DNA from 3 places in the Kitasatospora sp. NPDC127060 genome. Region 1 is predicted to be linked to each of the others. Evidence: riboswitches for the same ligand, from Rfam matches in the RefSeq annotation. Region 1 holds a riboswitch; each other region holds the start of a gene.
The links. Region 1 has a riboswitch for cyclic di-AMP ahead of ACFWIS_RS18730 (transglycosylase family protein). Riboswitches for the same ligand answer to the same signal wherever they lie in the genome.
Positions count from the first base shown of each region.

Region 1 (3,268 bases):
AGGCACGTCCTGACCCTCCGCAACAGGGATTACCCCGCAGGTGACCAGGCTCACGCCTGCCACCGGGCCAAGAGCTGTCCAAGGGCTGTCCACCGACCGTCCACGGGCCGTCCACGGAGTGTTGGCGCACCGCTCGCGCGCCGCTCACCAGCCCCTCGCGCACCGCTCGCCCGCCGCTCGCCGGCGACGGACGAACCGGTGACTTCCCGGTGGCCGCCCAGGCGCCCGTCCGGCCCGGTCCGGTCCAGCGGTTACGGTCGACGCATGCCAGCTCAGCCCGAGGGCCCCCGGCCCGCCGCCCAGCCCGAACCGCAGCCCGCCCCGGAGCTCTTCACCTGGGAGTTCGCCGCCGACCCGTACCCCGCCTACGCCTGGCTGCGCGAGCACGCCCCGGTTCGCCGCACCACCCTGCCGAGCGGCGTGGAGGCCTGGCTGGTGACCAGGTACGCGGACGCCCGGCAGGCGCTGGCGGACAGCCGGCTGTCGAAGAACCCGGCGCACCACAGCGAGCAGGCGCACCGCACCGGCCGGGTGGGCATCCCGGGGGAGCGGCAGGCGGACCTGATGACCCACCTGCTGAACATCGACCCGCCGGACCACACCCGGCTGCGCCGCCTGGTGTCGAAGGCGTTCACCCCGCGCCGGGTGGCCGAGTTCGAGCCGCGGGTGCAGCAGTTGACCGACCGGCTGATCGACGGCTTCGCCCGGCGCGGATCGGCGGACCTGATCCACGAGTTCGCCTTCCCGCTCCCCATCTACGCGATCTGCGACATGCTGGGCGTGCCGGCCGAGGACCAGGACGACTTCCGGGACTGGGCCGGGATGATGCTGCGACACACGAAGCCGGGCCAAGGCGGCGGCCAACGCGGCGGTGTGGGGCGGGCGGTGAGGCGGATGCGGGCGTACCTGCTGGAGCTGATCCACCGCAAGCGGGCGGACCTCGGCGACGACCTGATCTCCGGTCTGATCCGGGCGAGCGACCACGGCGAGCACCTCACCGAGAACGAGGCCGCCGCGATGGCGTTCATCCTCCTCTTCGCGGGCTTCGAGACCACCGTCAACCTGATCGGCAACGGCACCTACGCGCTGCTGCGCAATCCGGAGCAGCGGCGCCTGCTGCAGGAGTCGGTGGCCCGGGGGGAGACCGGGCTGCTGGAGACCGGGATCGAGGAACTCCTGCGCTACGACGGGCCGGTGGAGCTGGCGACCTGGCGCTTCGCGACCCGGCCGCTGACCATCGGCGGGGTGGACATCCCGGTCGGCGACCCGGTGCTGGTGGTGCTGGCGGCGGCGGACCGCGACCCGGCCCGGTTCGCCGACGAGAACACCCTCGACCTGGCCCGGAGCGACAATCCCCACCTGGGCTTCGGGCACGGCATCCACTACTGCATCGGCGCCCCGCTGGCCCGGCTGGAGGGTCGGGCCGCGCTGGCCACGCTGCTCTCCCGGCTGCCCGATCTGCGGCTGGCCGAGAATCCGGAGGACCTGCGCTGGCGGGGTGGCCTGATCATGCGTGGATTGCGCGAACTTCCGGTCGAATTCAGTCCGGAAGCCCGCTCCCCGCACGCCCGTCCTGAGGCCCCGACACGCTGACGTGACGTCGTCGAACGGGCTCCAGCTGCGGTGTGAACGAGCATCAAACCGGACAAAGCCCCGCTGTTGGTAGGCGATCGAGCACGCGCCGTAATTCTTGTGTGATGTCGGTGATATGAGCTTGTGATCGGTCTGAGGATCTGTCTAGTCTCCCTGGAGTTCGCAGCTGCGGACCCCGTGCGCGGAACGCCGAATCCTGCCCGCCGCGCGACGGGAAACCGACCAGACCCTGGGCAGGGGCGGGGGACCCAGGTTTGTTGCCGTCTCCCCACGGCTTGGGGTGAAGCCGCCCGAGCGGAATCGTTTCCGTCGACGGCGGCCGGGCCACCTCCCGGTCCGAACCCGACAGCTCACCTCGCAGGCGTGCGGAGAGGGACCTTCATGCTGTTCGTTGGAACTGGCCGTCATCGTCGTCGCACCCAGACCGAGAAGGCCATCGCCGTCGCCGGTGTGGCCGGCGTCGGACTCGCGCTGCCGCTCCTCACCGCCACCGGAGCCTCCGCCGCCCCGGCCTCCGTCTGGGACTCCGTCGCCCAGTGCGAGAGCGGCGGCAACTGGAGCATCAACACCGGCAACGGCTTCTCCGGCGGCCTGCAGTTCACCCCCAGCACCTGGAAGGCGTACGGCGGCACCGCGTACGCGGCGCAGGCCAACCAGGCCAGCCGGGCGCAGCAGATCTCGGTCGCCGAGAAGGTGCTCGCCTCGCAGGGCCCGGGTGCCTGGCCGGTCTGCTCCGTCAAGGCCGGCCTGAGCAAGGGCGGCGCCCCGGCGGCCGTGGACACCTCCTCGGACGCCAAGCCGCAGTCCGCGCCGAAGCAGAAGGCCCAGCCGCAGGCCGCGAAGCCCGCCGCGAAGCCCGTCCAGCAGTACGCCCCGAAGCACGCCGCGCCGAAGCAGGCCGAGCGGCCCGCCGAGCAGCCGGTGCAGCAGTACACGCCGAAGCACGCCGCCCCGCGCGCCGCCCAGGCCCCGTCCGCCCAGACCGGCCACGACTACACCGTCCGCTCCGGCGACACGCTGTCGACGATCGCCGACGCCCAGGGCGTGTCCGGCGGCTGGCAGGCGCTGTACGACGGCAACCGCGGCACGGTCGGCGGCGACCCGAACCTGATCCTGCCCGGCCAGGTGCTGCACCTCGGCTGAGCCGTTCCGCACGGCTCCGGAAGCCGAACGGAGGAGGGGGCCGCGCCCGGCGGTCCCCTTCGTCCGCGTTCGTCCGTGATGGTGGGACAAGTCGGGTCGGGCAGGTGAACTACCGGTGGGTAGCGGGGCCACACGCTGAGACGGAGTCGAGGTCGACGTGGCCCCGGGAGCCCGGGCGGTTAGGCTCTGGTCGTAACGACTCCGCAATCCTCCGGCCGACCGGCACCACCGTCAGCCGGACCCTGCTTCCGCAAGGAGATGCTTCGTGCCGTCCATCGATGTCGTCGTAGCCCGCGAAATCCTCGACTCCCGCGGCAACCCCACGGTCGAGGTCGAGGTCGGCCTCGACGACGGCAGCACGGGTCGTGCCGCTGTTCCGTCGGGCGCCTCGACCGGCGCCTTCGAGGCGCTGGAGCTGCGCGACGGTGACAAGAACCGCTACTTCGGCAAGGGCGTGGAGAAGGCCGTCCTGGCCGTCATCGAGCAGATCGGCCCGGAGCTGGTCGGCTACGACGCCACCGAGCAGCGCCTG
Region 1 is NZ_JBHXEG010000030.1:75,123-78,390, forward strand. Features, by position in the region: gene ACFWIS_RS18725 (cytochrome P450) at 265-1,593, shown strand; cyclic di-AMP (ydaO/yuaA leader) riboswitch at 1,804-1,973, shown strand; gene ACFWIS_RS18730 (transglycosylase family protein) at 1,975-2,736, shown strand; gene eno (phosphopyruvate hydratase) at 3,002-3,268, shown strand, end outside.

Region 2 (3,268 bases), on a different contig from region 1:
CGGCGAAGTCCGGGGCCCAGTTGGCGATGGTCTGGAGGCGGACGCCCGAGCTCGGGTTGGCGGCCTCGACGTACTGGCCGTTGCCGATGTAGATGGCGACGTGGTAGACGCCGGAGTCCTGGCCGTTGTTCGACCAGAACAGCAGGTCGCCCGGCTGCAGGCTGTCCAGCGAGACGTGGGTGCTGGCGGCGGCCTGGTCGGCGGCGACGCGCGGGATGTTGATGCCCGCGGCGCGCAGCGCGGCCTGGGTCAGGCCGGAGCAGTCCCAGCCGCCGTTGCCGGTGCCGCCGTAGACGTACGCCTGACCGATCTTCGACTGGGCGAAGGAGACGGCCGCGGCCATGCTGCCGGTGGCGGCCTGGGCCGGGGCCGGGGTCTGCGCCTGGGCGGTCGGCTTCGAGGCGGGCTTGGAAGCCGGCTTCGAGGCGGTGGACGTGCCCTGGTCGATCGGCTTGGCGTTCACGGCACCGCCGTTCGAGGCCTGGCCGGACTTCTTCGAGCGGTCGAACCAGGCGAAGTCCGAGCCGGACTTGGTGGCGGTGGAGGACTGGTCGGCCTGGGCCGAGCCGCCGTCACCGAAGGTCAGCTGCTGGCCCGGGTAGATGGTGTCCGGGCCGTCGGTCAGGGTGCCGCGGTTGAGGTCGTACAGCCGCTGCCAGCCGCCCTGGACGTTGTGCTTGGTGGCGATCGAGGACAGCCAGTCGCCGTCGACGACGGTGTAGCTGCCGCCCTGGGCCTGCGTCTGACGCTTCTGCGCCCAGCTGCTGTTGGCGGAGGAGTCGGCGGACGAGGCGGAGTCACCCGAGGTCTGCGCCTGGTCCTGGGCGGGCGCGGCCTTCGGGGTGGCGGTCTTCGGCGCGGGGGTCTTCGGCGCGGGGGTCTGCGCCGGCTTGGCGGCGGTGGAGCCGGCCGAGGTGTCGACCGCGGCGGCGGCGCCGCCCTTGGTCAGCCCGGCCTGCACCGAGCAGACCGGCCAGGCGCCGGGGCCCTGCGAGGCGAGGACCTTCTCGGCGACGGCGATCTGCTGGTCCTTGGTGGCCTGGTTGGCCTGCGGGGCGTACGCGGTACCGCCGAAGGCGGCCCAGGTGCTGGAGGTGAACTGCAGGCCGCCGAAGAAGCCGTTGCCGGTGTTGATGCTCCAGTTGCCGCTGCTCTCGCACTGGGCGACCTTGTCCCAGGTGGCGACGGAGGCGGCGTTGGCGGTGCCGGTGGTCAGGCAGGGGACGGTGAGGCCGACGCCGGCGACGCCGAGGGCGGCGATCACGCGACGGGTGCGGCTGGACAGGCGGTTGCCGTTGGAAGGCAGCATGAAGACGCGGTCCTCTCCCACGCCTGCGAGGTGAGCTGTCGGATTCGGGCTGGAGTTGCCCGGCCGCGCTGTGGGCGCGGCTTCACCCCTAGCCCTGGACCGTTCCGGAAAACGGCCTAGGGCGACTTACCTGTGGTTCCCCCGCTCCTGCCGTGATGCGTTTTCGCGCTGCCAGGACATCCGACGGCAGGACTCGGCGTCGCGGATGAACTGGGTCCGTGTGGTCACGAACGGGGAGCACGTTATGCAGACGTAAGTTAAAACTGCAAATACCTGTGACGCGCATCACGGTTTAGTGGGAAACGCCAAAAGGCTCGAAATTCATGATCGCAAATGATCGTTTTCTTTCAAATTGGTGGTGGATTGCGATAACTGGCTTCGCCTCAGGAGCGAAGTGACGGAGCGTTGGAGCGCAACGAGGGCGCTCCCCCGTGCCGGGGGAGCGGCAGCGAATCGAGCGCTGGACAACGCGCCGACAATTCATCGACAAATGGCACCAGAACGGACATTGCGTCGCATTGCCCGCTTAACTCTCCTGTGGGGCGATCCGAACACGTCGAAAGGGCCCGGAACGCGGTCGTTCCGGGCCCTTCGGTGGTGCGAGTGCCGCGACGGGCGGTCGCGGGCTCTGCGGCGGGCGTTCCGCCGGGTCGTACGGGAGGTGTCCGTCAGCCTTCAAGGGGCCCGTCGGCGGCCGCGTGGGCGCGGCGGGAGCCCTCACCGGCCCCGGTGGTGGCGGCGGCCTCCGCCTCGGCCTCGGCCAGCTCCTCCGCCGTCGGCGTGGGCAGCGCGGCCAGGTAGGTGGAGGCGATCAGCTGGCCGACCGTCGGGTACGCGCCCAACGGCGCCGCCGACGGGCAGCCGGTCTCCTCGGCGGCCGTGGCGAGCAGCTCGGAGTCCGCCTCCGGGCCGATCACGAGCGGGGCCAGCGCGGGGCGCTGGGAGCCGGTCTCCTTGAGGTGGTTGACGGCGGCGGCGACCGAGCCGGGCACGTCGAGCGCCGCGGGGACGACCGGGACGGCCAGTCGGGCGGCCAGCAGCACGCCGGTGATCCCGGCCGCGGCGGCCGCTTCCTCACCGCCGACGGTGGTCAGGACCACGCCGTCCGCGGCGGTCGCGATGGCGAACAGCCGGGCCCGGTCGGCCCGGGCCAGCCCGGCCTCGGACAGTCGCACGTGGACGGCCTCGGCCAGCAGCGGGTGCGGGCCCAGGGCGTCGGTGACGGTCGCGCCGTACTCGGCCGCGAGAGCCTGAAGCCCGGTCAGGAAGCCGTGCGGGCCGGGCACCAGCGGCACCACGACGGGCGTCGGCAGTCCGGCCTCGGCGGCCGCCGCCAGCAGCTCCGCGACGGTGCGCTCCTCGGCGCCCCCGGTGGTGGCGCCGTCGGTCGGGAGGTAGCCGACCGCGGCCTGGACGCCGGTGTGCTCACTGCGGACGATCGAGAGCAGTTCCTCGACGACCGAGCGGGACTCGGGCCCCGGGGTCGCGGGTACGGCGAGCACCAGGGCCGGCGAGCCGGTGCGGATCTCGGGGCGCTCGGGGCGGCGGTGGCGCCCCCGCGCACGGGAGCCTGGAGTGCGGACGGGCAGTGGCGCGCCCGGGATGGCTGCGGTGCTCATGCCGGAGATCGTAGGACATCTGCCCGTCAGGCCTGCAGTCGGCTGCCGTACGGGTTTCGGGTGGTCGTGGTGCGGAGGCCGTGTCCCTGCCGCGCCGGTCCGGGCCGTTTGCCTACAATCCGGACATTCCTCACCCAGCCCCCGTTCGGACTCGCACGGTTGCCCGGACGTGCGTCACGGGGTGTCGCGTTGCACGAGGGGGGCGTGAGATGTCTCACAGCCGGAGGATGGACTGACGGAGGGTCACGGAAGTGCGACTCCCGGCATTCGAAGATCAACATTCAGCGGGGGGCCGCTCACGGCCGGTTATGGACAACCCGTCGATTCCATCGGCTATGTC
Region 2 is NZ_JBHXEG010000004.1:14,052-17,319, reverse strand. Features, by position in the region: gene ACFWIS_RS04020 (transglycosylase family protein) at 1-1,309, opposite strand, end outside; cyclic di-AMP (ydaO/yuaA leader) riboswitch at 1,317-1,479, opposite strand; gene ACFWIS_RS04015 (hypothetical protein) at 1,978-2,928, opposite strand.
Region 2: linked by a shared signal. The riboswitch ahead of ACFWIS_RS04020 (transglycosylase family protein) and the one ahead of ACFWIS_RS18730 (transglycosylase family protein) in region 1 are both predicted to bind cyclic di-AMP.

Region 3 (3,268 bases), on a different contig from region 1:
CGCGGTGCACAGCCCGATGAAGGTCTCGTACAGCATGCTCGAGAACGGCGGCCACAACTTCGAGACCTGGAGCGCCCTGCTGCCGTCCTCACTGGAGTGGCTGTCCCGGCACCTCAAGGTGCCGGGCGAGCCGAACGCCTCGGGCCAGCCGAACCAGCCGAACCAGCCGGGCCAGGCGAGCCAGGCCACGTGACGTCACCGCTGCCCGAGGCCGTCTGAAGCCGTTCGACGCCGTCCGGAGAGAACGCGCCGAACCCCCGGAGCCGAGGCCCCGGGGGTTCGTGCGTGCTACGGCGCGGCGCCGGTCAGGCCACCCGCTCCAGCGTCCCGGTGTGCAGCTGGCCGACCCGGCCGCCCTCGCCCTCGAAGGTCCAGAAGGCCCGTACGGTCAGCGCGTTGAGGTCCATCACATGGCTGACGGTGATCCCGCTCTGCTCCGTCCAGCTGATGAAGTAGATCTCCGGCGCGACCTCGGCGACGTGCAGCCGCACGTCCTCCCACTGGCCGGCCGACTCGCCAAGGCCCTCCCAGCGCAGCCGAGTGCCGTCGGCCGAGTAGCTGTTGCGGAAGGCCGCGCCGTTGTCGGCCCGGAAGACGTAGGTACGGCCGGCGAAGGCGGGCAGGGGCGCGGTCATGGTGGGGCGGGACCTCTTCTCGGGAGTGCGGGACGGACCGTGTGGTCTGGGCTCGGTGCACTTGTGCACCGCGGAAAACGCCAGGGTTCCAATTTATCCGATCGGTCGGACTCGGGCGGCCCCGCGCCACGGCGGGGTCCGCCACCACCCCGGTTCGCTGATCGCGCCGCTCCGGCGGGCCGGGATCCCCGCCTCGGTGCCGACCTACCTGCCGGCGGGCGGGGTCGGCGGACATCCCGGGCGTGCTGGACGAGGACCGCGGGCCCAGCGACGGCATCGTGTTCACCGCGAGCGCGTCGGACACCGACGGCACCGCGAGGTCGGCGGCACCCGGCTGCTCGCCGGGCTGAACCACCTGGAGTCGGCCTGGTCGCCGGGCGCCGAGGGCCAGGTGGCCGACTGGCCCGGCTGATCGCCAGGCCACGGTCCCGAGGTTGATCAACTCGGCCGCCACGCAGCGTCGTTGATCGACACCACTGTGAGCTGTGCGACAACCGGCCCGATCAGGTTGTCCGTTCACGGACGGCCTGCCTAGCCTGCAACCGTCGTCCGCTGTCGCGGACCCCGCCGCCGGGACGCCGAGTCCTGTCCACCCGCCGGCCGGCACTCGAGCACCACAGCGGACGGGAGCGGGGGAACCAAGGTCAGCGCCCGGTCCGTACGCATCAGCGTGCGGACCGTGGCTAGGGGTGAAGCCGCTCCACAGGCGGCCGGGCAACTGCAGCCCGAATCCGACAGCTCACCTCGCAGGCGTCGCAGAGGACCCCCCATGCACCAGCCTGCCGGGCGCCGTCGCGCCCCCCGCCACGCCCGTAAGACCCACCGCGGCCGCAACGCCGCCCTCGCCGCCACCGGGGCGCTCGCGATCAGCGGTGCCGGCCTGTTCGGGCTGCCGTCCGTCGCCGGCGCCCAGGCCGCCACCGCCCCGACCGTCACCCAGGACCGGCTGGCTCCGGCCACCATGGTCGCCGGCCGGGCCGCCACCGCCTCGCTGGGCCTGCACTCCTCGTCCTGCTTCACCGCCAAGACGGTCGGCGTCGGCGTCCGCGACGCGCGCGGCACCAACCTGGACTTCCCGGGGAACGCGACCAACGTGCAGATATGCCCGACCGGGCTCAACTTCACCAGCGGTGCGCGCACCCTGCCGGCCGGGACGTACACCCAGTTCGGCTTCTGGCAGGACTTCGGCGGCGGCTGGCACAACCTGCCCTCGCAGCAGCTGGTGGTCGCGGCCACCGGTACGTCCACGCCGACCCCGTCCCCGACGGCGACGCCCACCGCGGCACCCACCACGACGCCGACCCCGTCCCCGACGGCGACGCCCACCGCGGCACCCACCACGACGCCGACCGCCACGGCCACCCCGACGACGCCCGCGCCGTCCTCTCCGGTCGCCGGCAAGTCGCTGACCTGGTCCGACGAGTTCAACAGCCCGATCGACTGGGGTCAGCGCTGGGTCGGCGACAAGAGCACCTCGTACAAGTACGGGAACCACAACCCGGACGACAACAAGCTCGACTGGCTGAACAAGAACAACGTCACCGTCGCGAACGGCGTCGCCACCTTCACCGCCACCCCGGGCGGGCCCACCCTGGAGAACGGCCAGCAGTCCTGGAACACCGGCTTCCTGACCACCGAGGGCTCCACCGAGGGCTTCCAGGTCAAGACCGGCGACTACGCCGAGGCCCGGGTCAAGATGCCCTCGGGCACCGGCGCCTGGCCCGCCCTGTGGACCTGGAAGAACGGCAACGGGGAGATCGACTCCTTCGAGTACCACCCGGACAACCCGAACCTGCTGGAGCTGACCAACCACATCAACCCGAGCAACCCCGAGTACTACACCGACGCCAAGGCCGTCGCCAAGGACCAGTGGGTCACCATCGGCACCTACTACGGCGCCAACTCGGTGGACTGGTACGTCAACGGCGTCAAGGTGTACTCGGACAACAAGGGCGTGGGCGCCAACTTCTCGGCGTACCTGATCCTCAACCTCTCGGTGTGTGCCGGGAAGTACCACCCCGCGCCGCAGGGGACCACCCCGCTCACCTTCGCGGCCGACTACGTGCGCGTCTACCGCTGACCGTAGCCGCCGGGCCCGCGTAGCCCCCAGGACCAGCCGCTCTCATGGGCCGGCAGCCGTTTCGACCACCGTGCGGTCGAAACGGCTGCCGGTTCTTGCGTTCAGGTCCCCGTGCTCAATCCCCTGCGTGCCAGGTGAGTTGACGATGCGTCAGGGTGCCAGGACCTGCCCGAGCCGGGTCGCGATCTGCTGCATCACCGGCACCAGCGAGGATGCCCCCGTCTGCTCCTCCAGCGCCCGGATCCGGGCCTCCGGGCCGGACACCGAGAGCGCGGTGGGCGTCGGCGCGCCCGGCACCGCGAGGGCGATGCAGCGGACGCCGATCTCCTGCTCCTGGTCGTCCACCACGTACCCGCGCTCGCGCGCCTCGGCGAGCTGGTCCATCAGCTCCTGCGGGTCGGTGAGGGTGTACTCGGTGTGCGCGGGCAGCGGGTTGGGGCCCAGGACCGCGCGCGCCTCGTCCTCCGGGAGCTGGGCGAGCAGGGCCTTGCCGACACCGGTGCAGTGCGGCTGCACCCGCCGTCCGACCTCGGTGAACATCCGCATCGAGCGC
Region 3 is NZ_JBHXEG010000028.1:38,124-41,391, reverse strand. Features, by position in the region: gene ACFWIS_RS17745 (alpha/beta hydrolase) at 1-193, shown strand, start outside; gene ACFWIS_RS17740 (MoaF N-terminal domain-containing protein) at 306-635, opposite strand; cyclic di-AMP (ydaO/yuaA leader) riboswitch at 1,238-1,401, shown strand; gene ACFWIS_RS17735 (family 16 glycosylhydrolase) at 1,405-2,715, shown strand; gene ACFWIS_RS17730 (IclR family transcriptional regulator) at 2,866-3,268, opposite strand, start outside.
Region 3: linked by a shared signal. The riboswitch ahead of ACFWIS_RS17735 (family 16 glycosylhydrolase) and the one ahead of ACFWIS_RS18730 (transglycosylase family protein) in region 1 are both predicted to bind cyclic di-AMP.